Regions from separate parts of the Arthrobacter sp. B2060 genome, predicted to be linked through region 1. Evidence: riboswitches for the same ligand, from Rfam matches in the RefSeq annotation. Region 1 holds a riboswitch; each other region holds the start of a gene.

Region 1 (7,788 bases):
GGTGCCGACGCCAGGGACTGCACTTCCAGGGTGGACGTGGAAGCCGAGTCGCGCTGAACGTTGGTCTCAGCAGCGTTGGCGGCGATGCCGCTGGTCAGAACGAGTCCGGAGGCGGCAGCGATAACAGCAGCCTGACGGCCTACTCCGCCGGCGTTGTCGCCGACAGCCTTGGCAATGACGGACAGCGAGTTGGTCTTGGTGACCTCGGCGCGGTGGCGTGCAATGGTCGCACGTGTAGTCATGATTTCTCTCTTTCGTGTTCCACGGCCCGCTGTAGCAGGCCGCGGTTTAGCGACGCGCCGGCGTCTTGGGGGTACGCCGAATCGTCTCGAATGGGGGGTTTTAGCGAAGGGTGTAGAACGAGGACGTGCCCGTGGCGGACACTGCATGCAGGATGGTGCCCTGCGAGGGGTTCAGCGCGCTGATCATCATGCCGTTGCCAACGTAGATGCCAACGTGGGCACCGCCGTTCTGCATGACCAGGTCGCCGGGAGCGGGAGTCGACGTGGGCTTCATGGCTGTCCACGCATTGACGCGCGGAATGCTGATGCCCGCCTGTGCGTAGACCCACTGGGTGAAGCCGGAGCAGTCCCAGCCGCTGGGAGTGGTGCCACCCCAGACGTACGGGCTGCCGATACCGGTGTAGGCGATGCCCGCGAGACCTGACGTTGCACCCGAGCCTGCGGCGTCAACCAGTTTCCCGGCCTTGGCCGCGATGGTTTCCACGGCAGCTTCGGGGCTGGCCGTGTCGTCGCTGGACTGGGGCGCGACTGTCTCAATGACGGGGGCTGCCTCGGTGGTAACGGCAGGACGCTCGAAGGAGACGGTTGCGGTGGGCGCGGCGGTCACAGCAAGCTGTGCCGCCTGGGATCCGGACTCAGCGGAGGCGGAAACACCGATGTTGGCGTCGGACGCGTTGGCTGGCATGCCGGCGCTCAGGACGAGACCTGAAGCGGCCGCAATGACTGCTGCCTGACGACCTACTGTGCCTGCATTGGCGCTTACTGCCTTGGACACGGAGTCCAGCGGGTTCTTACGAACCGTTTGCGCACGGTGGCGCGCAAGATTGTGGCGTGAAGACACGAAGGTAGCCTCTCCCAATGCCTACGAGGTGAGCTGTCGGATTCGGATGGGAGTCACCCGGCCGCGCCGCTTCCTGGGAAGCTTTGCGACTTAACCCCAAGGCCTTCTTGCGAAGACCAAAATTGGTTCCCCCGCCCCTGCCAGACGATGTAATGCGAACGGACCTTGAGCGGTGGCAGAGTTAGGCAATCCACTCAAGGGCGTCAACTTCGGAAAAGTTGACGCGGTTTAGACGGTACAACAGTTCGGAGGGAATGTCACATTCAGGTCACGGCGTGTCACGAGAATCTGAGAGCTCTCCATCGGCTTTGCTTACAGCCAGCCTTCGGGATCAACGACTTCTCCGTTGACCATCACCTCAAAGTGGAGGTGGCAGCCGGTGGATGCGCCGGTGGTCCCGCTGAGTGCCACCGTGTCGCCCCGGCTGACCTTCTGGCCGACCTGAACGCTCGATGACGACAAATGGTTATACGTGGTTTCGAGGCCGTTGCCATGGTCGATGACAACCCTGTTGCCGCCGCCAAACTCGTGCCAGCCCGCAAACGTGACCGTGCCGCTGGCCGCTGCGTACACCTCTGTTCCACACTGGGCCGCGAAGTCCTGGCCACGGTGGAACTCTCCGGCGCCGCCAGTGATGGGGCTCACGCGGTATCCGAAGGGCGAGGACTTCACCATGGTGGCCAAGGGCATGCCAAGGCTGCCGACGGAGGCTGCGCGGCTGATACTGCCGGCGGACTGTGCGCTCAGGAGCTGCTTGAGCTTGCCATCCGGGTCACCGGCTGTCGCAACGGAGGTGCGGCTGAAGTCAATCTTGGCTGCCGCCTCGGCGGAGACCTCTGGCTGCGCCGTGGCGGCACCTGCGGCGGCCGGGGCGCTGTGGTCGGCCGTGGCCAGGACCGGGCTCGTGGCGGGCACTGTGACGGTCAGCAGGAGGCCCGAGGCGGCAAGGGCCACGCCGACCTTCTGCCCGACTCCGCTGGCAGCGGCGAAGTCAGCGACCTGACGGAAAGGACTGCGTTGCTTCCGCGCTTGACGCTGCGCATCGCGGGGTCGCTCAGCGGCGACCGCTACGGGCGTGCGGGGCTCGGCAGCGGAGCCGGTAGCGCGGCGGCGGCCCCGGGCATTCTGCATGGTCAAGAACGGTTCCTCTCTGGGTAGCCTGCGAAGTTAGCTGTCGGATTCGGGTCAGAGAGTTGATCGACCCGGTCCGCAATGACAAGCCTTTTTGGCACAGAGGTATCCGGGGATTCCGTCTGTGGAAGGTGGCTTGCTGCTGCGGACTTCACCCCAAGGCCGTTTTAAACGGCCAGTTGTGGTTCCTCCGCCTCTGCCAGAAGGTGTTTCGAGCGACTGATCCGCTGGCAGAGTTCGGCTCCGGATCAGGTAACGCTTTGGTATCGGCGCTGCGACTTAACTATAGGCGATTAAAGCTTGCGGTAATAATTCCGTTATCTTGCTTGTGCAAAAGTGGTGGGTCATCCTGCCAGCTGATGTCGGACAACCTGCACCGGGGTGACTCAGGCCACCCGGACAAACACGTGCGCAGCAACTTCGGGCGGCAACTCGAGGGCGCCGTCGATGCCAGGGACACGCACGGAAATGTACTCCCCGACCCGTTCCAGCGACACGGTCGCTCCCGGGCGGATCCCGCCCTCGTCCAGCTGCTGCAGGAGTTCGGGCTCGACCTGAATCGGTTCGGCGAGCCTGCTGACGGTCACCCGCGAGTCCGGGCCATAACTGCCCATGGCGTCCAGCAGGTTCAGGTCGACGTCGGCAAAGGTGCGTGTCGGCTCGCCGCCCAGCGCAGCCAGCCCGGGAATGGGGTTGCCATAGGGCGATTCCGTGGGGTGATTCAGCATCTCGTAGATCCTGCGTTCCACGCGTTCGCTCATCACGTGTTCCCACCGACACGCTTCGTCATGAACATACGCCCAGTCCAGGCCAATGACGTCGGCAAGCAGGCGCTCGGCCAGCCGGTGCTTGCGCATCACCTCGGTGGCGCGTTTGCGCCCTACTTCGGTCAACTCCAGGTGCCGGTCGCCGGTAACCACAACCAGCCCGTCCCGCTCCATCCGTCCGACGGTCTGGGAGACGGTAGGACCCGAATGGCGGAGGCGCTCGGCGATGCGGGCACGCAGTGCCACGATGTTCTCTTCTTCCAGCTCCAAAATGGTCCGAAGATACATCTCCGTGGTGTCGATCAGATCCGTCATTCAGCTCAGCTCCTCGAGCACAGTACTTGCGTTCTCCCACGGTACCGCGGGCCCCTCGTCTGGCGGCTCGGCATCCAGCCGCCGCGGCCCCAATCCGGCGGCGGTGCAACGCCGACTGTCCGCCTGTTCGTCCACCAAAAGCTTAGCCTATTTTGAATTACTCCGGATAAACCGCGGCGTCTCAATGACTGGACTGTGACGGGCACGGTTCCCGGGATTTCCGCGTCTCAGGCAGAATAAAGGGGGCCTTCGCGGGCAGCCATACCTGACCGCCGGTCACCAACTGTCCCCGCCGATCCGCATGTCCATGCCGAAAATTGGAGCCCCTGTGAGCGAGACCAGCATCACCATCCCAGCAAACCTCCTGCCCAAGGATGGACGGTTCGGCGCCGGACCTTCCAAGGTCAGGCCGGAGCAGGTCGAGGCGCTGTCCGCAGCCGCCACCACGCTCCTGGGCACGTCCCACCGCCAGGCGCCGGTGAAGAACCTTGTCGGATCGGTTCGTGAGGGCCTCAGCACGTTCTTCCGCGCCCCCGAGGGCTATGAAGTTATCCTCGGCGTGGGTGGCTCGACGGCGTTCTGGGACGTGGCGAGTTTTGGCCTCGTGGAGCAGAAGGCCCAGCACCTCTCCTTCGGTGAGTTCGGTTCGAAGTTTGCCGCGGCCACCAACAAGGCCCCGTTCCTTGCGGATTCGTCCATCATCAAGTCGGAGCCGGGAACCTGCCCCGAGCCCCGGGCAGAGGCAGGCGTTGACGTCTACGCCTGGCCGCAGAACGAGACCTCCACCGGTGTTGCCGCCCCGGTCAAGCGCGTGAGCGGCGCGGATGCAGGTTCCCTCGTCCTGGTGGACGCTACGTCCGCTGCCGGAGGACTGGACGTAGACGTCGCCGAGACCGACGTTTACTACTTCGCACCGCAGAAGAACTTCGCTTCCGACGGCGGCCTGTGGCTGGGTCTCTTCTCCCCCGCCGCGCTGGAGCGTGCCGCGCGGATCAAGGCCGGCGGCCGCTGGATCCCGGACTTCCTGGACCTGCAGACGGCCATCGACAACTCGAAGCTGAACCAGACCTACAACACCCCGGCGCTGGCCACCTTGGTGACCCTCGACGCGCAGGTGCAATGGCTCAACTCCAACGGCGGCCTCGACTTCGCCGCCGGCCGAACCGCCGACTCCGCGGGCCGCATCTACAAGTGGGCCGAGGCCTCCGAGTTCGCTACGCCGTTCGTCGCCAACGCCGCGGAACGCTCCAACGTCATCGCCACGATCGACTTTGATGACTCAATCGATGCCGCGGCCATCGCCAAGGTACTGCGCGCCAACGGCATTGTGGACACGGAACCGTACCGCAAGCTGGGACGTAACCAGCTCCGTATCGCGACTTTCGTGGCGATCGACCCTGCGGACGTTTCGGCGCTGCTGGAGTGCATCGACTACGTGGTGGGCGAGCTGAAGAAGTAGCCTCCCCGCGCCGCTGCCACAGGCAGCATCAGCGTTCGACGGCGCCGTCCGGGCTCGTGTCCCGGCCGGCGCCGTTCGCCGTTCAGCCTTCCTCGCCGGCCGGGTCCTTTGCGGTTTCCTTTACGGCTGCCTCCGGGGAAACCTCCGGCTCCTCCGCGGCTCCGGCACCGGGAGCGCCCGCCTCTGACACCCCTGCCCCAGCGGCCTGCGGTGCGTCTTCGTCCGCCAATGCATCGTCCTGGGCATCCTCCGGCCGGACACGCTCCGCCCAGGGAACCCACTCCGGGGCGAGGATCGAGTCCTCGGAGGGCAGCAGGCCCAGCTCGTTCACGGTGATCACCTTGGACCGCGAATTTCGTGTGAGCACGGCGTACCACTGCCATCCGACGTAACCGGGCAGCTTGGATTCGAACAGGTGGGTCACCAGGCGGTCACCCTCCGTGCGCGCGGCCAGGTGTTCGCCGATTTCCGATGCCTTGGCGATGCCTTCGATGGCGGTCCGGGCCACGTCTACGGCAGCCGCGAGGACGGCGTCGGGTTTTCCGGTGCGCCAGACCGGGACACCGGCACGCTTCCCGGGCGTCTTTGGTGCCGCCTTTGATTCGGCCTGTTCAGGTTCCGGGTTCATGGGGACCTAGGCGTCCAGCTCGTCGGCAACCTTACGCAGGGCGGCGGCGATGGCCTTGCCCTTGTTACCCTCCGGGTATTTGCCGGCGGACAGGGTGCCGGAGAGGTTGTCCAGCACCGTGACGAGGTCCTGCACCACAGGCGCGAGGTCCCTGGCATTGGGCCGCTTGGCCTTGGCGATGGATGGGGTCTTGTCCAGTACCCGCACGCCCAGGGCCTGGGCGCCCTTGCGGCCGTCGGCCACACCGAACTCGACCCGCGTGCCGGCTTTCAGTTCGGTGACGCCCCCGGGAAGCGCCGACTTGGGCAGGAACACTTCCTGGCCGTCCTCGCCCGCGAGGAATCCGAATCCCTTGTCCTTGTCATACCACTTGACTTTGCCGGTAGGCACGTAATCAACCTTCTTCGTTCTGACTGTCTAGACATGTCCGGCCATCACCGCATCCGCACCGGTGTACGGGTTCAGGGTATGACTGCCTGGTTCATGTTGGTCTGCTACTTCAAGGTTATCCTGACTGGCTTGGGATTCCTGCTTTGAGGCGCAGCCGCGGCGGGACTGTTAGCGTTACGGCATGATACCCACGCGTTTCCGGCGTCCTTTGACGGTCGCCGCAGCGGTTCTGGCAGTGCTTTCCCTGGCGTCCGTGGGAACGGTGATGGCGATGGCATACGGCGGCCAGGCCGCTCCGGCCGCGATCACGTCCGCTGCCCTCTACGGGCTTCCGCTCGCTTTCATCCTGGTATTCGTGCTGGTGATCGACAGCATTGCAGCACGGCGCCGGGCAGGAAACGGCGGCGGGCGGTAACGTTGGACTGATGTCCCTTATTCGTGCGCTCAGCAAGGAACTGGAGGCACGCAGCGACGCGTCGTTGCGTGCCCTGTTCGCTGCGCGGCCGGATCTCATTTCGCCGGGCGTACCCGATTTCGCGGCGCTGGCGGCCCGTGCCAGCGCCCGGGTCAGCGTGCAGCGGGCACTGGAGCGCCTCAACCGGCCCCAAATGCAGGTGCTGGAGACGCTTCACCTGTGCACGAACACCGATACCGGGCACAGTGCGTCGGCAGCAGGCGTCAAGAAACTGATCGCAGGCTCTTCGCTGGCCGCCGTTGAGCGTATCCTGCTGTCGCTACAGGAGCTGGCGCTGGTCCACCGTGCAGAGCCCCCTCACACCGCGAGCCCATCCGCCCACCGACAGCGTTTCTACCTGCCGGTGGGCAGCCTGAAGGATGTCGTGGGGATTTATCCCGCCGGGCTGGGTCGCAGCTACACAGAATTGGTCCGGCTGCAGCCGGCCTTCGCCCAGCGCGTCGTCCAGCTGGTCGGCGAACTGCACCGCAGCGGCGCCGCCATCCAGCCCGCCACCACCCCGATGGAAGCGGCGCTGGCCCTGCAGCACTGGACCTCCTCGCCCGAGGCCCTGCGTGCCATCCTCGCCACGGCTCCGGAACGCACGACGGCGCTGCTGGCCCGGTTTAGCAACTGGGCCATGGGGGCCGTCCCGCAGGCACAGCGGAAAGCGTCGGTCATCGGCGAGGGGCACGACGTCGGACCGGTGGACTGGCTGCTGGCCCGTGGCCTGCTCGTGCCGCTGGACGCGGCGCACGTCGAACTCCCCCACAGCGTGGGGATATCCCTCCGGGGCGGCGCAGTAATCGATAACTTCTCCCTCACCCCTCCCAAGCCCACCTTGGGAACCACCACCGCTTCCCTCCGCCGCAACGCCGCCTTGGGCGCAATCGCCGAAACGCTGCGGCTCACCGGCGAGCTGCTCCACGCCGTCCGGGAGCAGCCATTGGGAACGCTGCGCAGCGGCGGAGTGGGCATCCGTGAAATGCGCCGACTGGCCGACGCCCTGCGGGTGGACCAGCATGCGGCCGCCGTCCTCCTGGAGTTCTGCGCCCTTTCGGGACTGGTCCGGCTGGATGTGGACAGCTCCTGCTGGGTGCAGCCGCCCGAACTCGAGTGGCTGGGCCTGCCCCGACAGGAACAGTGGTTGTGGCTTGTCAATGCCTGGCTGGCCAGCGAGCGCGCCCCGTCACTGGTGGGGCAGCCCATCAACGGCCAGCCCGGCGGGCAGCCGAACCACCGGACGGCTGCCGGAACCGCCGTCGTCAACGCCTTGTCTGCAGAGGCTCAGCGGTCCGATGCGCCGGTGGTCCGCAAAAGGATCCTCGAGATCCTCCGGGAGCTGACGCTCGAAGCCGAGGCTCCGGATGGCACCGCTCCCGTCCTCGACGCCAATGCTGTGCTGCAACGCGCCGAATGGCAGCAGCCGCGCATGGCCCGGCGCTTCAGCTCACTGATCCGCGGAGTCCTGGCGGAGGCCGAGATGCTTGGTCTGATCGGATCCGGCGCCCTCAGCCAGGTGGGCGCGGCCATCGCGGCCGACGCGCCTGACGAGGCGATG
Region 2 (7,788 bases), on a different contig from region 1:
GGAACGTGCGGAAGGTCGGCGAGCCCGCTTCTTCCTCCCCTTCAAAGAACAGGGTCACGCCTAACCCGAACTGCTCGCCGAGCACGCGGGTCACGGCTCCGTAGGCAGCAATGTGCGCCATGATTCCGGCTTTGTCGTCGGCGGCTCCGCGGCCGTAAAGCCGCCCTTCGCGTTCGACGGCGGTAAAGGGCTCGGATTCCCACAGCGCCGGATCGCCCGGCGGCTGCACGTCGTGGTGGGCGTAGAGCAGGATGGTCGGCTTGCCTTCTGCCGGTTCACGGCGGGCCACGACGGCAGGTCCACCGGCCTTCCCGTCCACTTTGTTGCAGCGCAGAATCCGGACATCTTCGAAACCCGCGCCCTGAACCAGCGCGGCAACCGCCTCGGCGCTGCGTTCCAGCTGCGCAGGATCGAAGCTGGCCCAGGCGATGCCGGGGATGCCGACCAGGTCCTTCAGGTTGGACATGGTGGCCTCAAAGCCGGCGCTTACGGCATTCCGCAGGGCGTCCGGGTCGACGCCGGCGACCGAACTGCCCGGCTGTTGCGGAGTGGCCGCTGATGTTGAAGTCATGGCCAAAACACTACCCGCGGCACAGCCCACAACATACAAGGCGCCGGAGGGCTTGGCGTGCGCGTGTCACGGGCACATTGTCCGCGCTCCGGCATGACGGAAGGCGCGGTCCTGCAAGGTATTCTGTTTTGGTGTTTGGACGTAAAAAAGAAGCGCCAGCGGCGCAGGACGTAGTAGACCAACAGGCTGCTGATGCAGCTGCCCGGCAGCCCGGGGTCATGGGCAAGGGGGCACCCACGCCCAAGCGCAAGGCGCAGGAAGCAGCACGCAAGCGGCCTCTCGTGCCCGAGGACCGCAAAGCTTCAAAGGCCGCCGAGCGAGCCGCCGTGCAGGAGCAGCGCCTGAAAATGCGCCAGGCGCTCGATACCGGCGACGAGCGGTTCCTTCCGATCCGTGACAAGGGGCCGCAGAAGCGGTTTGCCCGCGACTATGTGGACGCTCGGTTCAGCCTCGGCGAGTACCTCATGTTCGGTGCGTTGATCTTTGTGATCGTGTCACTGGTGGTTCCGTCCTCGAGCGAACAGATGATTTATGTCCTCGGCGGTTTCTGGGTCATGTTCCTTGCAGTCTTCGTGGACGTGTTCATCCTGTCCCGGCAGCTTCGCAAGAGGCTGACTCAGAAGTTCGGGGAAGTGGAGCGCGGCACTGTCTGGTATGGCTCGATGCGTTCCCTGCAGTTCCGGAAGCTTCGCCTCCCCAAGCCGCAGGTCCGGCGCGGCCAGTTCCCGTCCTGACTCCCAGCGTTCCATTCTCCGGGCCTCCTTCCGGATCCGGCGCGGAATATACAGCAGCCCCCGGCGGTGTCACCGCCGGGGGCTGCTGTATGTCTGCGCCGGAAATCCCTACGCCGGAGGCACTCCCGCCGAGGAACCCGCAGGCTGCGTTTAGGCAGCGCGCCGGGATTTGGCCAAACGCCTGTTGATGCGCGCCGCCCAGAACGGACCTTCATAAAGGAACGCTGTGTACCCCTGAACGAGCGTGGCACCGGCATCCAGCCGGTCCTGGACGTCCTGGGACGTCTCCACTCCGCCCACGGAAACCAGCGTCAGCCGGCCGTCCGTTGCGTCCTTAAGCCGGCGCAAAACCTCCAGCGAGCGGGCCTTCAGCGGAGCCCCGGACAGCCCGCCCGCCCCGCAGGCTTCGATCTTTTCGCTGTCAGACTTCAGGCCCGTCCGTCCGATGGTCGTGTTCGTCGCGATGATGCCGTCGAGGCCCAGGTCCAGCGCGAGCCGGGCAACGTCATCGATGTCCTCATCGCTGAGGTCAGGCGCGATCTTGACCAGCAGGGGCACGTGCCGGCCGGCCGCTTTGTCAGCTTCCTCCCCCACAGCCGTCAAAAGGGGCCGCAGGGTCTCCACATTCTGCAGGAGCCGGAGGCCCGGCGTGTTGGGGGAACTCACGTTCACCACGAGGTAGTCCGCCGCCGGAGCGAGGCTGCGCGCGCTGATGAGGTAGTCCTCCACAGCATCTTCAAGTTCCACAACCTTGCTTTTGCCGATGTTCACGCCGATGAGGGGACGAACCTTGGGGTGGCGCCGTTGCAGGGCAGCCCGGGCTGACTTGAGGCGCGGGGCCACGGCCGCAGCGCCGTCGTTGTTGAATCCCATCCTGTTGATGACCGCACGGTCTTCGATGAGCCGGAACAGCCGCGGCTGCTCGTTGCCCGGCTGGGCGCGGCCGGTGATGGTCCCCACCTCCACGTGCCCGAAGCCGAGCTCCGACAGGGCCTCGATGCCGTGGCCTTCCTTGTCAAAGCCGGCGGCGAGCCCGAACGGCGACGGGAAGGTGAGCCCAAAGGCATTCGTCTGCAGGGACGCGGGTGGGGCCGTAAACCGTGCCAGCAGCCGGCCCGCCCCGGTGGAATGGGCCAGCCGGATGCCTTTGAAGCCGATTTTGTGGGCGCGTTCGGCGTCCATCCATGAAAAGGCCAGCCTGAAGAAAGTCGGATATACGCGCATGCCTCTAGTTTTCCGTCTTCGGCGGTGCAGACCAAACCGGCCACGGCACGTGTCGACCACCAGCGGCGCGTCTAGTCTGGTGCCATGGAGTGGCAGAGCGACATCCTCGGCGAGGGCTTCGAATCCTTTGCCTTCGAGGCCGTGGGCAGCGACGGCGTCGCACGGACGGCGACGCTTGTCCGCTATGCCCCATTGAACAACCCCGCACCGCCTGCGGCGAACCCAGCGCCACCTTCGGCGCAGGGGGAGCGGCACCGGCGCCGTGCAGTGCTGTTCCTGCACGGCTGGAGCGATTACTTTTTCAATGTTGAACTGGCACGCTTCTGGAACGGCCAGGACTTCGAGTTTTTTGCCCTGGACATGCACAACCACGGCCGCAGCCTGCGCCCCGAGGCGCACGGCGGGTACGTTGCCGACCTGGCAAACTACGACGCCGAAATCAGCACCGCCGTCGGCATGATCACGGCGATGGAGCCCGCGGCGCCGCTGTCGCTTGTGATGATGGGGCACTCCACCGGCGGCCTCGTGGCGGCCCTGTGGGTGAGCCGGAATCCGGGGGTGGTGTCACAGCTGGTCCTGAACAGTCCGTGGCTGGAAATGCACGGCAGTTCCCTGGTCCGGCGGGCCGCCTGGACCATGGTGGAGCCCCTCGCCCGCTTCCGGCCGGAGGCTGTGCTCCGCCTGCCCGAGCGCGGCTTCTACTGGCGCAGCATCAGCAACTCAGCCGAAGGGGAATGGACCCTTGATGACAAGTATCGGCCTCCTATGGCCTTTCCGGTCCGCGCCGGCTGGCTCAGCGCAGTCCTTGCCGGCCAGGCGCAGGTTGCACGCGGGCTCCATATCGGCATCCCCATCCTGGTGATGATTTCCGGTGCAAGCGCCAACGGGCCGTTCTGGACCGAAGAGATGCGCAGGACGGACGCAGTACTGGACGTCAACGTCATCGCCGTGCGGGCCCTCTCACTGGGCCAGAGCGTGTCCGTGGAGCGGATCGAGGGCGCCCTGCACGATGTTTTCCTGTCCCGTGCCGAGGTGCGCGCGGACGCATACCGGCGGCTGGCCCGGTGGATCCACGGCTTTGCCGCTGAGGACGAATCCTTCGGTCGGCTCCCATGAGAGTGGCCAGGTGCAGCCAGGAAGTCGCCCTGTTTGCCTATAGGTAGCTGGCGGGGTTGACGGTCCTGTTATTGACCATGACTTCAAAATGAAGATGGCAGCCGGTGGAGCTGCCGGTCGTTCCGACAGCGGCTATCCGTCCACCCTGCGCCAGGGTCTGGCCCTTGGAAACGCCGATGCTGGCCAGATGGTTGTATGTGGTCTTCAGTCCCTTGCCGTGGTCAACAACAATCCGGTTTCCGCCGCCGTACGGGCTCCAGCCTGCCTCGGTGACCTTTCCCCTGGCCGCAGCCAGAACGGGCGTGCCGCACGCCCCGGCGAAGTCAAGCCCCGTATGTAATTCGCCGATTGCCCCGGTCAGGGGATTGACGCGGTGCCCATATGGGGAAGTCACGATCGTAGAGGCGAGCGGTGCCCGCAGGCCTGCCGAAGGCGCGGAAGCCCGGGCGGGTTTCGGTGCCGGCTTCCGTACCGGTTTGGGTGCGGCCTTCAGTGCCGGTTTCCGCGCCGGCTTCGATGCCGCTTTCCGCGCAGCTTTCGGTGCCGCTTTCCGCGCGGCTTTCGGTGCCGCTTTCGCTGCCGCTTTCGCTGCCGGGGAGGCCTTGACCTGGGGCTGGTCAAAAACCAGTGGAGATCCTGCATCCGCGAGCAGGGAGGGTTGTGCGGCCGGAGCGGCCACTGCACTGGCAGGAGCCTCCCCCGTGGCCAAGATCCCTGTTGGGGCGGCGTGAGCCGTGGAGAGTACGGTCATGCCGATCATTCCCGTCACCGCCGCCGCAACAGCCAGCTTTTGGCCGCGGCCCCGCGGCCTGGGCACCGGGGATGAGGCTGCCCGGCGGCGGCCCTTACTGGATGTGCGCGGGAAAATGGCACGGCGCAAGCCGTGATTGTCGTGGGAAGGCACAGCGTAGGTCCTCTCGACGCCGGCGAAATTAGCTGTCGGATTCGGACGAGTGGACTGTCCGGCCTCCCCTGCCGCGCGCCTCACAGGCTGCAGTGACAGGGCCAGGCTTCACCCCAAGACGCCCAAAGGCGTCATTCATGGGTCTTCCGCCCCCGCCTGGAGTGAAGGGATCATGTACCGCCGGCGGGGTTTGGCGAAGCGGGTACACGCATACCCGGTGAAGGTATGTGGTACTAACCATGAAACCAAGAAAAACAGGGTGTTACAAATTCGTTACGTAGAGGATGGCGTGTTGCGGTTGCAGAAGGGGGAGAAAGCGACTAGGTGGCTGCCCTAAATCCGACCAGCTGGCTGCCGGTGGGCGGGGTTGCAGTGGCGGCGGGCCAACAGGAGACAAGGCGTGTCGGTAGGCTCGGTCCATGGTTGACCACGAGAACTTGATAAAGGTCAGAACCGCTTACGATTCGGTTGCCGAGGCTTACTCGAGGGTGATCCCCGATACAGCCTTTGAGTCGCTTCTCGACATGGCCATGGTCGACGAGTTCGCGGGCCACATTCGCACCTCCGCGGACCGGCTAGTGATCGACGCCGGATGCGGCGCCGGCCGAATGAGCAAATACCTGACCCGCACGGGACTGAACGTCACAGGTGTGGACCTGTCGCCCGAGATGATCCGGGTCGCGCAGCAGCTCCATCCCGGTCTCTGCTTTGAAGTGGGAGAGTTGACCGACCTGCCGGCATCCGATTCTGCTGCCGACGGCATACTTGCCTGGTATTCGATCATCCACTCCCCCAGGGCAGAGTTGCCGGCAATTGCGCGGGAGTTCTGGAGAGTCCTCCGCCCATCCGGCTCGGCGCTCATCGCTTTCCAGGCCGGCAGCGGCCATCGCACTATTAACCACGCCTACGGACATGATGTCGAGCTCAGAGCAGAACTGCATTCCCCCGAGGAAGTAGCCACCCGGTTCACTGAGCAAGGCTTCGTGGCACGCGCACAACTAGTACGCTCACCGAGAGCCATGGAAAGCCACCAGCAGGCCGCCATTCTGCTTGGCAAACCACAGCATTAGATCCTGGGCGCGCGTAGTAGTGCCGCGTGCCAGGGAAACTTCTTCGAATATCGTGAGGGTGAAGCGCGGGCCCTACCCGGGCTGATGGGTGGCGGCCGCCATGGGAGTCTTGGCAGCATCCACCGCTCCCCCGTAGCGGCGGTCCCGCTGTGCGTAGATGCCCACGGCGTCCCACAGGGTGCGGCGGTCGACGTCCGGCCAGAGCGTGTCCAGGAAGACGAACTCCGCATAGGCCGACTGCCAGAGCATGAAGTTGGACAGCCGCTGCTCCCCCGAGCTGCGCAGGAACAGGTCGACGTCGGGCAGGTCCGGTTCGTCGAGGTACTTTTGGACGGTTTTCTCCGTGATGGAACCGGGTTTGAGCCGTCCGGCGGCGACGTCCTCGGCGATCGCCGATACGGCATCGGCAATCTCGGCGCGGCCACCGTAATTAACACACATGGTTAACGTGCACGTGCTGTTTCCGGCGGTATAGGCCTCGGCTTCTTCCAGTTCGCGGATCACTGATCCCCAGAGCTTGGGCCGGCGGCCGGACCAGCGCACCCGCACGCCCCAGTCGTCCAGCTGGTTCCGCTGCCGGCGCAGCACATCCTTGTTAAATCCCATCAGGAAGCGCACTTCCTCCGGGGACCGCCGCCAGTTCTCCGTGGAGAAGGCGTAGACGGTGATGTACTTGATGCCCAGTTCGATGGCCCCGGCCACCACGTCCAGCAGCGCAGGCTCCCCCGCCTTGTGGCCCTCGATGCGGGGCAGCCCCCGCTGGTTGGCCCACCGTCCGTTGCCGTCCATAACAATCGCCACGTGCCGGGGCACGAATTCCGCCGGGATCGCCGGGGCAACAGCACCGGAAGGGTGCGGATACGGCGGCACCACCGGAGCGGTCCGGCGCCGGGCAGGGGTGCTCTTCTTTCCCAAGGACACTGTTAGGTACGCTCCACATGTTTGAGGGATTTCAGGACACGTTCAAGATGCCACTGCAGGTAACTGGCCACGAGGCCTGCCGCTTCCCGCCGGTGCAGCGGCAGTGAGGAATCCGCCGTCGTCCAGTTTCCGGTGAGCAGGGCACCCAACAGCGCCACCGTCTCGGCGGCCGGGGCCGCTGACCCGGGCGGCCGGCACTCCCCGCAGACCATGCCGCCCAGCGGCGCTGAAAAGGCGTTGTGCGGCCCTGCCGCACCGCAGCGCGCACAGCGGGTAAAGCTGGGCGCCCAGCCGCCGGTGGCCAGCGCGCGCAGCAGGTAGGAGTCCAGGATCAGTTCCGGCGTGTGGTCCCCGCGGCTCAGGGCTGCCAGCGCCCCGACGAGCAGGTTGTACTGCGCGGTGCCGGCCTCGCCGTCGACGTCTGTCAGCTTTTCAGCGGTCTCCGTCATGGCGGCGGCAACTGTGTACCTGCCGTAGTCGGCGGCGATGTTTCCGCCGTAGGCACCCTTGGCGACGGCTTGGGTGACGATGTCCAGCGACTTGCCGGACACCAGCTGCAGGTCCGCCACCATGAAGGGTTCAAGACGGGCGCCGAAGCGGCTGCTGGTGCGGCGGACGCCCTTCGCGACCGCCCTCACCTGGCCGTGGTGCTTCGTCAGCAGCGTGATGATCCGGTCCGCTTCACCCAGTTTGTGGGTGCGCAGCACTACGGCCTCATCGCGGTAGGCACGCGCTGCAAATGACTGTTGGACCACGCTTAATCTTCGCACTGTCTGCAGGAAAACCCTGCTATCCGGCGTGCAGGTGCGCCGCCCGGCCCTGCCGGCGGCGCACCTGAACGGGTTAGGCCTGGGCGTCCCGGATGGCGCGGTTCACGGCCGAGATGACTGCCTTCAGCGAGGACATGCTGGTGTTCGGGTCAATGCCGATGCCCCACAGCACCCGTTCTCCGACGGCGCACTCCACATAGGCAGCGGCGCGGGCGTTTCCGCCTTCCGAGAGGGCGTGCTCGCTGTAGTCCAGCACCCGGACGTCCACGCCGTCCTGGCCGAGGATGTCCAGCAGCGCGGCGATGGGACCGTTGCCGGTGCCGGTGCGCCTGACCTGGGCGCCGTCCACGGTGAGGGTGGTGTGCAGGGTCATGGACCCGTTGTCATCGGTTTCGGTCTTGACCGTTCCCAGGGAGTAGCGGCCCCACTGCCGATCGGACGAATCGGACGGCAGGTACTCGTCCTGGAAGACCTGCCA
Region 3 (7,788 bases), on a different contig from region 1:
CGAACACCGTTTTCGTGAACAGTTCCGGCCCCGGCGGCACGGGCTGGGGGACCCCGTTCGTGGTGCCCGGCGCGGCGGATCCGAACCCGACGCCGGATGACCTGTCCGCCATCGTGGCGTTCCGGAACGACCAGATCGGGATCATGTGGACGGACCAGGCCACCGGGACCGCGCACTGGGCTACGCATACCGACGGGGAGGATCCCCGGGCGGCGTCCTCGTGGCGGCACCGGGAAGCGATCCGCGGGAACCGGCAGGTGGATGACCATCTGAACATCAAGACGCTGCAGGCCGACCCGACCGGCCGGGTTTACGCCGCGGTGAAGACCAGCCTCAATGACGGCTCGACGGACCCGAACCTGGCCCAGGAGGTGCTGGTGGTGTTCAAGCCGGGCACGGGGGCCTTTGAACAGACCACGATCGCCCGGACCGGGGACTGCGTCTCGCGTCCGCAGATCATGCTCGATACCGAGAACAACCTGGTCCGCGCCTTCCACACCGCGCCCTCGACCACGGTCAGCGGCTGCCCGTTCTCCGGGGTGGCCGGCAGCATCTATGAAAAGACCGCGTCGATGGACAACCCGGTCTTCGGGACCGGCCGCGGCACCCCGGTCATCGAGGACGCCAACTCGGCCAACATGAACAACGTGACCAGCACCAAGCAGAGCGTGAACGCGGCCACCGGGATCGTCGTCATGGCCACCGACCACGTCGCAAAGCGCTACTGGTATTCGGACCGCAGCCTCGGCACGCCGCCCCCGCCGCCCGACGGCGCCCCGACCGCGTCGTTCACGGCCTCGCCGACGTCCGGCACGGCACCGCTGGCAGTGAACTTCACCGACACCTCTACCGGCGGCCCGCTGTCCTGGGCGTGGGAGTTCGGTGACGGCGAAACCGCCACCGCGCAGAACCCCTCGCACACCTACACCACCGCCGGGACCTACACCGCGACACTGACCGTCACCAACGACGAAGGCTCCGATACCAGCACCAGGACCATCACCGTCAATCCCGACGGCGGCACCTCACCGGAGATCGCCGTGCGCAGCTTCAGGACCGCGTCCACGGAAACGGCGACCACCACGGTCTCCCTGCCCGCACCTACCGGCCGGGCCGCCGGTGACGTCCTGGTCGCGTCCTTCACCGCGGACAAGAACCCCACGGTTGCCGTCCCGGCGGGCTGGACCGCGATCACCAGCGGGCTCTCCATCGGCAGCGGCGCCCGCGTCTTCGCCTACTACCGGGTCGTTGGCTCCGCCGACCCCGCCACCTACACCTGGACGCTCAGCACGGCCGTGAAGTGGGGCGGCGGCATCACCGCCTACACCGGCGTCAACACCACCACACCGCTGGACAGCACCGTGGCCACCGCCGTCAACTCGAGCTTCTCGGCGACCAGCATCGCGGTGGGCAGCATCACCACGGCCAGCAACGGCGCCCTGCTCATCGGCGGCCTCGGCTTCGACAGCTCCAGCCCGGCAGCCACCGCTCCCACCGGCTGGACCGAGCGCTGGGAAACCACCGGCGGCCAGGTCGCGGAGCAGGCCGACAGGACCCAGGCCACCGCCGGCGCCGCCGGCACCGCCACCTGGACCTTCAGCACCGCCAAAGCCGTCGCCGCCTGGCGCACCGCCCTGAAACCGGGCGGGACGGTGCCGCCGCCCGGGCCCACCGCGCCGGTCGCGTCGTTCACCGCGACGCCGACCACGGGCACGGTCCCGCTGGCGGTGAACTTCACCGACACCTCCACCGGGACGCCGACGTCATGGGCGTGGGAGTTCGGTGACGGCGCCACCGCGACCACGCAGAATCCGTCCCACACCTACACGGCGGCCGGGACCTACACCGCGCGGCTGACCGCCACCAACGCCGCCGGCTCGAACTCCACCACCAGGACCATCACGGTCAACCCGGTCAGCGGGCCCGCCGCGCCCGTCGCGTCATTCACGGCCTCGCCGACCACGGGCACGGCACCGCTGGCGGTGAACTTCACCGACACCTCCACCGGCTCGCCGACGTCGTGGGCCTGGGAGTTCGGTGACGGCTCCACGTCAACCTCGCAGAACCCGTCCCACACCTACACCACGGCAGGGACCTACACCGCGCGGCTGACCGCCACCAACGCCGGCGGCTCGAACTCCACCACGCGGACCATCACGGTCAACCCGGTCGGCAGCCCGGGGATCGCCGTGCGCAGCACCCGGACCGCGTCCACCGAAACGGCGACCACCACCGTCTCCCTGCCCGCGCCGACCGGCCGGGCCGCCGGTGACGTCCTGGTGGCGTCCTTCACCGCGGACAAGAACCCCACGGTCGCTGTCCCGGCGGGCTGGACCGCGATCACCAGCGGGCTGTCCATCGGCAGCGGCGCCCGCGTCTTCGCCTACTACCGGGTGGTTGGTTCCGCCGACCCGGCGAGCTACACGTGGACGCTGAGCACGGCAGTGAAGTGGGGCGGCGGCATCACCGCCTACACCGGTGTCAATACCACCACGCCGCTGGACAGCACCGTGGCCACCGCCGTCAACTCGAGCTTCTCGGCGACCAGCGTCGCGGTGGGCAGCGTCACCACGGCCAGCAATGGCGCCCTGCTCATCGGCGGCCTCGGCTTCGACAGTTCCAGCCCGGCAGCCACCGCTCCCACCGGCTGGACCGAGCGCTGGGAAACCACCGGTGGCCAGGTCGCGGAGCAGGCCGACAGGACCCAGGCCACCGCCGGCGCCACCGGCACCGCCACTTGGACCTTCAGCACCGCCAAGGCCGTGGGAGCATGGCGTACCGCCCTGAAACCAGCAGGTTAACCAGACCGACACTGCCATGACTTGAAGTAGACAGATCTCGACGGGTCCTCCGGAATTTGTGCCGGAGGACCCGTCGTCGTCAGGCCCGTACGCAGCCCTGGCAGACGCGACAGTGGCAGGCGCTGCCGCGCCTGCCACTGTCTATGCTTGCTCTGACGTTTTAGGCGTTTACCCGCACGAAAGTGGAGCCCCCAAGCCAGGAGGCAGGGTGGACGATGGTTTCGTTGACGCCATTCATGCCGCTGCTGATGGCCTGCCCGCCACCGATGTAGATTGCAACGTGTCCGGCGCGGATCATCAGGTCGCCGGCCTGGGGCGTGGACACCGGTGTGCCGTACTGGTGGAACTGCAGGGGAGCGAGGTCTCCGACCGACTTGCCGACGGAGCGCAGGGCCTGTTCCACCAGGATGGTGCAGTCCTGTGTGGCACCCAGTTGTGCCCGGGCCGAAGCCACGAGGGCGGCGCCGACGCCACTGGCCGGAGCAGCCGGTGCCGGCGTGACCGACGACGACGCATGGTAGATCCCCATGCCGGCCGGCTGGGGTGCTGCCGGCGCAGCCGGGGCAGCGGGTGCCTGCGGTGCTGCTGCAGGCTGTCCGGGACCCGGGATCAGGATCTGGTCGCCGGGATAAATTACCGAGGCCAGCGACAGGTTGTTCTCGGCGAGTACTGCATCGAGGCTCACGCCGTGGCGTGCTGCGATCGCCCCCAGCGTGTCGCCAGATACAACAGCGTGTGATGCGCCTGCTACGCCAGATCCTCCTACGGGTGCCAGGTCTTGGGCAGCCTGGACCTGGGGTGCGGCCTGCACCTGGGCGCTGGTGCTGCCCGTGGCCTCGGGAGCGTAGGTGCCTGCCTGAGCCGGTGCCCCGACACTGAAGAGCAGTCCGGACGCAGCAGCCGCTGCTGCCGCAGGCTTAGCTATTGATGCGGCGTTGGACTTGAGGGAATACGACAGGCCCTGAAGGGCGATGGACGTCGTGGGGGTGGCGCGGTGGCGCGCGGACATGGACTTACGTGACATGGTGGATTGCCTCTCCCATGCCTGCGGGGTGAGCTGTCGGGTTCGGATGGGAGTCACCCGGTCCTGCCCCGTTATGTGCACGGGAGCGTCTGGACTTAACCCCTAGGCCTTGGCGAGCAAGGCCAGTATTAATGTGGTTCCCCCGTCCCTGCCTCTTGGATATTGCGAACGGATCCCGGTCAGCGGCAGGGCTCGGCATTCTGCCCGGGAATGCCCCCGCATGAACCGGGGCACCGCTACAGGCTAACCCACCTGTGCGCCAAAAGTCACATTTCGGTAACGGCGCGGAGGGTCCGACGTGTCCAAAACCGCCGCTGATTACCATGGCGGCAGTGCCATGCCAAGTCTGGCCGCGAAGTCCTCCGGGTCCTAGAATCGCTGTGGACGCAACCGGCCAGGGCACCCCCGGACACGCCCGCGGGGGAATCAGTTATTGTTCCAGCGGTGCCGGCGAGGAAGCTGCCATGACGGATATTCAGGGACTCATCAGTGCGTTGCTGCCGGAAGATCTTGCTGTGCTGCAGGACCGTGGCCCGGACCAGCGCCTGGACAGGGACATGGTCGACGCCCTCGACCGGGCCGCGGGTGGGCCCGGGGAAGGGCGAGGCTACTACGTCGTGCGCGGCAGTCTGGAGCCCCTGGAACGCCGGAACTATTTCCTTCGGGAAGACGTGGCGGCGGCCATCTTCGCCCCGGCGACACTGGAAGATGCAACCGAGGCAGACGCCTAACCTCTATGCCGGCCTCCCCGCAGGTGGAAGGGCATACGCTCTGATCGGGACGGTCCACCGTCCCAATCTGGTACCGCGGAGAGTCATTGGTACGTGAGGCTGTCAGAGAGCGCCCCGAACTGCTCGGCTGACATGCTCCGGACCTATCCTCGCCTGTGGACGGCTAGCCGCGCCCGGCGCGGCGGTAGCTAGTCGGGCTCGTGCCATAGGCCCTGGTGAAGGCGGTGCTGAACGTGAAGGCGTTGCTGTAGCCGACCTCGGCGGCGATGACGGCAGTCGTGGAGGTACTGCTGGCCAGTCGGTCAGCTGCCAGAGCCAGGCGCCAGGCGGTGAGATAGGTCATCGGCGGCTGCCCGACGGCGGTGTGGAACCGGGCAGCCAGGGTAGCCCGGGAGACGTGCGACCTTCGGGCCAGTTCCGCGACGGTCCACGGCACGGCCGGCTCCTCGTGCAGCAGGGTCAGTGCCTGGGCAACGACAGGGTCACGGGTGCCTGCCGCCCAGCTTGGGACGTCGGACGTGGCCCGATCAACACAGCCGCGCACGAGGTGCAGCAGCAGCAAATCCAGAACCCTGTCCAATGCACTCGCCTGCCCCAGGCCGGGGGAGGTGAGCTCTCGCTCGAGCATCTGGAGCAGTGCCGGATCGGTTTCCTTTTCAGTGAAGACTGCCAGGTCTGGTAGGGCGGAGGTCGCCAGCCGGCCGGCCGCCGCTTCTGATTGGTAGGTGCCGATCAGCAGGACGGTTTCCCCGTGGGTGGCGTTGCCCCAGGTCCGCACCCCCTGGGCCATTGTGGTCTCCAAGTGGTCGCCGGTCGGCGTGCGGCAGGACTGGCCGGGGCCGATCAGCACCGTCGGCGGCCGGTCTGGGGCATCGGCCACCAGGTACGGGGAAGGGCCGCGGACCGTCGCTGCCTGCCCCGTGCTGAGGAGCTGTGGCGGGCTTCCCTGGCTGACGATCCACGAGGTCCCTCGGACGGCAGCTATCACGGTCAGGGCGGCCTCGTCCCGAACGTCAATGGCGAACGGCGGATCCATCACTACTCGCAGAGTGAACGCGGCGCCTGCCCGGGGCCCGCTAAGGAACGCCGACAAGGGATCCATGTAGCCGATTCTAGACGATAGGATATGCAGAGTGGACGCTGAGCCATTCAGCGTCCACAAAGTGGCTGGCACTCTGGAGCCATGACCATAACTTCCTCGCCCGCTCCTCTTCTTGTCACCGGAGTCACTTATGCGGTCCGTACCGCCGCAACTGGCGTCCGGGCCGCGCATGCCGAGGCACGGCTGTGAGCGGGTGGTTACCGGTCGCGGCCGGGACCGGATCCGCATTGGTCGGCGGCTTTTACCTGGCCTTCTCGGCGGTAGTGATGCCCGCCCTGCGCCGTCGGCAGTCCGGCGAAGCGATCGCGACCATGGCATCAATCAATGAGAACGCTGTGCGGCCTCCATTCATGGTCCTGTTTTTCGGCACCGCTGCCGCCTGCGCGGCAGTTGTGGTTGCAGCAGCCATCGACCCCCGGCCCCAAACGCCGCTGAGGGCCGCCGGCGCAGCGGCTTACCTGGTGGGTTGGGCGTCAACCATGGCGATCAATGTGCCGCTCAACAACAGCCTTTCCCGGAATGGACCTGGTCATCTGGAAGGACAGTGGCATAGCTACGAACGCCCTTGGACCAAGGCCAACCATCTGCGTGCCGCCCTCTCGGTCGCAGGCGCCGCCGGGCTCCTGGCCCCGGTGTCGACGTCCTAGTCTCATGCACATGATGCGGCGCTCGGCCGGCTGGCGCGTCAGGCTCGAACAGGTCAGGGGCGCCGGACGGGACAGCTCAGTCTCCCACTGCCTCGCGGCCTCGGCGTACGATCAGCGGGTCGGCGTCGTACACGACTGAGGTGTCCTTTCCCTCATAGTCAAACTGGTTGAGGAAGTAGCGCAGGGCGTTGATCCTGCCGCGCTTCTTGTCGTTGGATTTGATGGTGATCCACGGCGCGTGGTCTGTATCCGTATGAAGGAACGTTTGTTCCTTGGCTTCGGTGTATTCGTCCCAGCGGTCCAGTGAGGCAAGATCCACGGGTGAGAGCTTCCAACGCCGGACAGGGTCGATTTGTCGGATAGCGAAGCGTGTTCGCTGTTCGTGCCTGGTCACCGAGAACCAGAACTTGTTCAGGTGGATGCCGGCGTCGACCAGCATCTGTTCAAAGATCGGGGCCTGGTTCATGAAGGTCCGGTATTCCTCCTCATTACAGAACCCCATCACCTTTTCGACGTTGGCCCGGTTGTACCAAGAGCGGTCGAACATGACGATTTCTCCAGCGGTCGGCAGGTGTTGGACGTAGCGCTGGAAGTACCACTGGCCCTGTTCGCGGTCGGATGGTTTGGCGAGGGCGACCGTGCGTGCCGACCGGGGATCGAGGTGTTCCGTGAAGCGCTTGATCGTCCCACCTTTGCCGGCAGCGTCACGGCCTTCGAAAACGATCACGTTCCTGCGGTTGTTGTCCTGGCCCCAATACTGGAACTTCAGCAACTCGATCTGCAGCCGGTATTTCTCGATTTCGTATTCCGCCCGGGTCATCCGCTCGTGGTACGGGTAATCCTCGCGCCAGGTTTCCACGGCAGAGCCGCCGGGGTCGATGAGCTCAGGGTCCTCGCCCTGCCCGCCGGCGACGATATATCCCAAGTCCACGAGGCGGTCGATAGCCTCCCGCAGGTTATCCCTGACCCACCAAGGATCTTTGGGTGTCCAGGGCTGGGATGCCTCTACCATCGGGGCTCCTTAGGCTCGCCGACTCATTGACGGCATTTTAACAGGGGTCCCGCCCTCAGCGTGTGATGATGCGGTCTGCGTTGTTGCACATGCGTTCGAGAACGCTGACGGCCATGGCGTATTCATCGGTTCCGATGCCCGCTGTGAGGTCCCGTCGTGTGGTTTCCACCAGGCCGGTTGCTTGGGCGTGCAGTGCCTTACCTGCTTCTGTTAACGTGAGGTAGCCGTCCTGTAGGAACACCAGCTGCCTTCGGACCAGTGAGGCCATGTCCCGTTGCTGTGCGTCGACGCCGTTGGTTTGACTGAACGGACGCAGAGCGTCCCCTAATTCGGCAGGTGTTACGGGGCCCGAGCTGAGAGTGCCGAGGACCTGCCACTGTCTCCTGGTCAGGCGGAGCCGGGCGAGCGTGGCATCGAGCACCGCCTCCAGTGCCACGTCCAGCCGCTTGACCCAGTATCCAACAGGCCTGT

What was found. Region 1 has a riboswitch for cyclic di-AMP ahead of AC5RUM_RS13510 (M23 family metallopeptidase). Riboswitches for the same ligand answer to the same signal wherever they lie in the genome.
Region 2: another riboswitch for cyclic di-AMP. It lies ahead of AC5RUM_RS08735 (M23 family metallopeptidase); the one in region 1 lies ahead of AC5RUM_RS13510 (M23 family metallopeptidase).
Region 3: another riboswitch for cyclic di-AMP. It lies ahead of AC5RUM_RS18920 (LysM peptidoglycan-binding domain-containing protein); the one in region 1 lies ahead of AC5RUM_RS13510 (M23 family metallopeptidase).

The regions. Positions count from the first base shown of each region.
Region 1 is NZ_JBNHFR010000007.1:50,878-58,665, reverse strand. Features, by position in the region: gene AC5RUM_RS13520 (NlpC/P60 family protein) at 1-242, opposite strand, end outside; gene AC5RUM_RS13515 (C40 family peptidase) at 343-1,017, opposite strand; cyclic di-AMP (ydaO/yuaA leader) riboswitch at 1,088-1,257, opposite strand; gene AC5RUM_RS13510 (M23 family metallopeptidase) at 1,396-2,220, opposite strand; cyclic di-AMP (ydaO/yuaA leader) riboswitch at 2,225-2,433, opposite strand; gene AC5RUM_RS13505 (iron-dependent transcriptional repressor DtxR) at 2,601-3,296, opposite strand; gene serC (phosphoserine transaminase) at 3,625-4,755, shown strand; gene AC5RUM_RS13495 (DUF3027 domain-containing protein) at 4,838-5,383, opposite strand; gene AC5RUM_RS13490 (cold-shock protein) at 5,390-5,773, opposite strand; gene AC5RUM_RS13485 (hypothetical protein) at 5,955-6,188, shown strand; gene AC5RUM_RS13480 (helicase-associated domain-containing protein) at 6,199-7,788, shown strand, end outside.
Region 2 is NZ_JBNHFR010000003.1:413,764-421,551, reverse strand. Features, by position in the region: gene AC5RUM_RS08755 (dipeptidase) at 1-571, opposite strand, end outside; gene AC5RUM_RS08750 (DUF3043 domain-containing protein) at 703-1,305, shown strand; gene AC5RUM_RS08745 (quinone-dependent dihydroorotate dehydrogenase) at 1,456-2,529, opposite strand; gene AC5RUM_RS08740 (alpha/beta fold hydrolase) at 2,614-3,645, shown strand; gene AC5RUM_RS08735 (M23 family metallopeptidase) at 3,683-4,396, opposite strand; gene AC5RUM_RS08730 (hypothetical protein) at 4,395-4,532, shown strand; cyclic di-AMP (ydaO/yuaA leader) riboswitch at 4,555-4,728, opposite strand; gene AC5RUM_RS08725 (class I SAM-dependent methyltransferase) at 4,969-5,619, shown strand; gene AC5RUM_RS08720 (isoprenyl transferase) at 5,692-6,540, opposite strand; gene recO (DNA repair protein RecO) at 6,543-7,295, opposite strand; gene leuA (2-isopropylmalate synthase) at 7,384-7,788, opposite strand, start outside.
Region 3 is NZ_JBNHFR010000013.1:17,925-25,712, forward strand. Features, by position in the region: gene AC5RUM_RS18915 (PKD domain-containing protein) at 1-2,801, shown strand, start outside; gene AC5RUM_RS18920 (LysM peptidoglycan-binding domain-containing protein) at 2,962-3,825, opposite strand; cyclic di-AMP (ydaO/yuaA leader) riboswitch at 3,829-4,002, opposite strand; gene AC5RUM_RS18925 (hypothetical protein) at 4,290-4,556, shown strand; gene AC5RUM_RS18930 (cupin domain-containing protein) at 4,720-5,658, opposite strand; gene AC5RUM_RS18935 (anthrone oxygenase family protein) at 5,844-6,305, shown strand; gene ppk2 (polyphosphate kinase 2) at 6,382-7,317, opposite strand; gene AC5RUM_RS18945 (MarR family winged helix-turn-helix transcriptional regulator) at 7,373-7,788, opposite strand, start outside.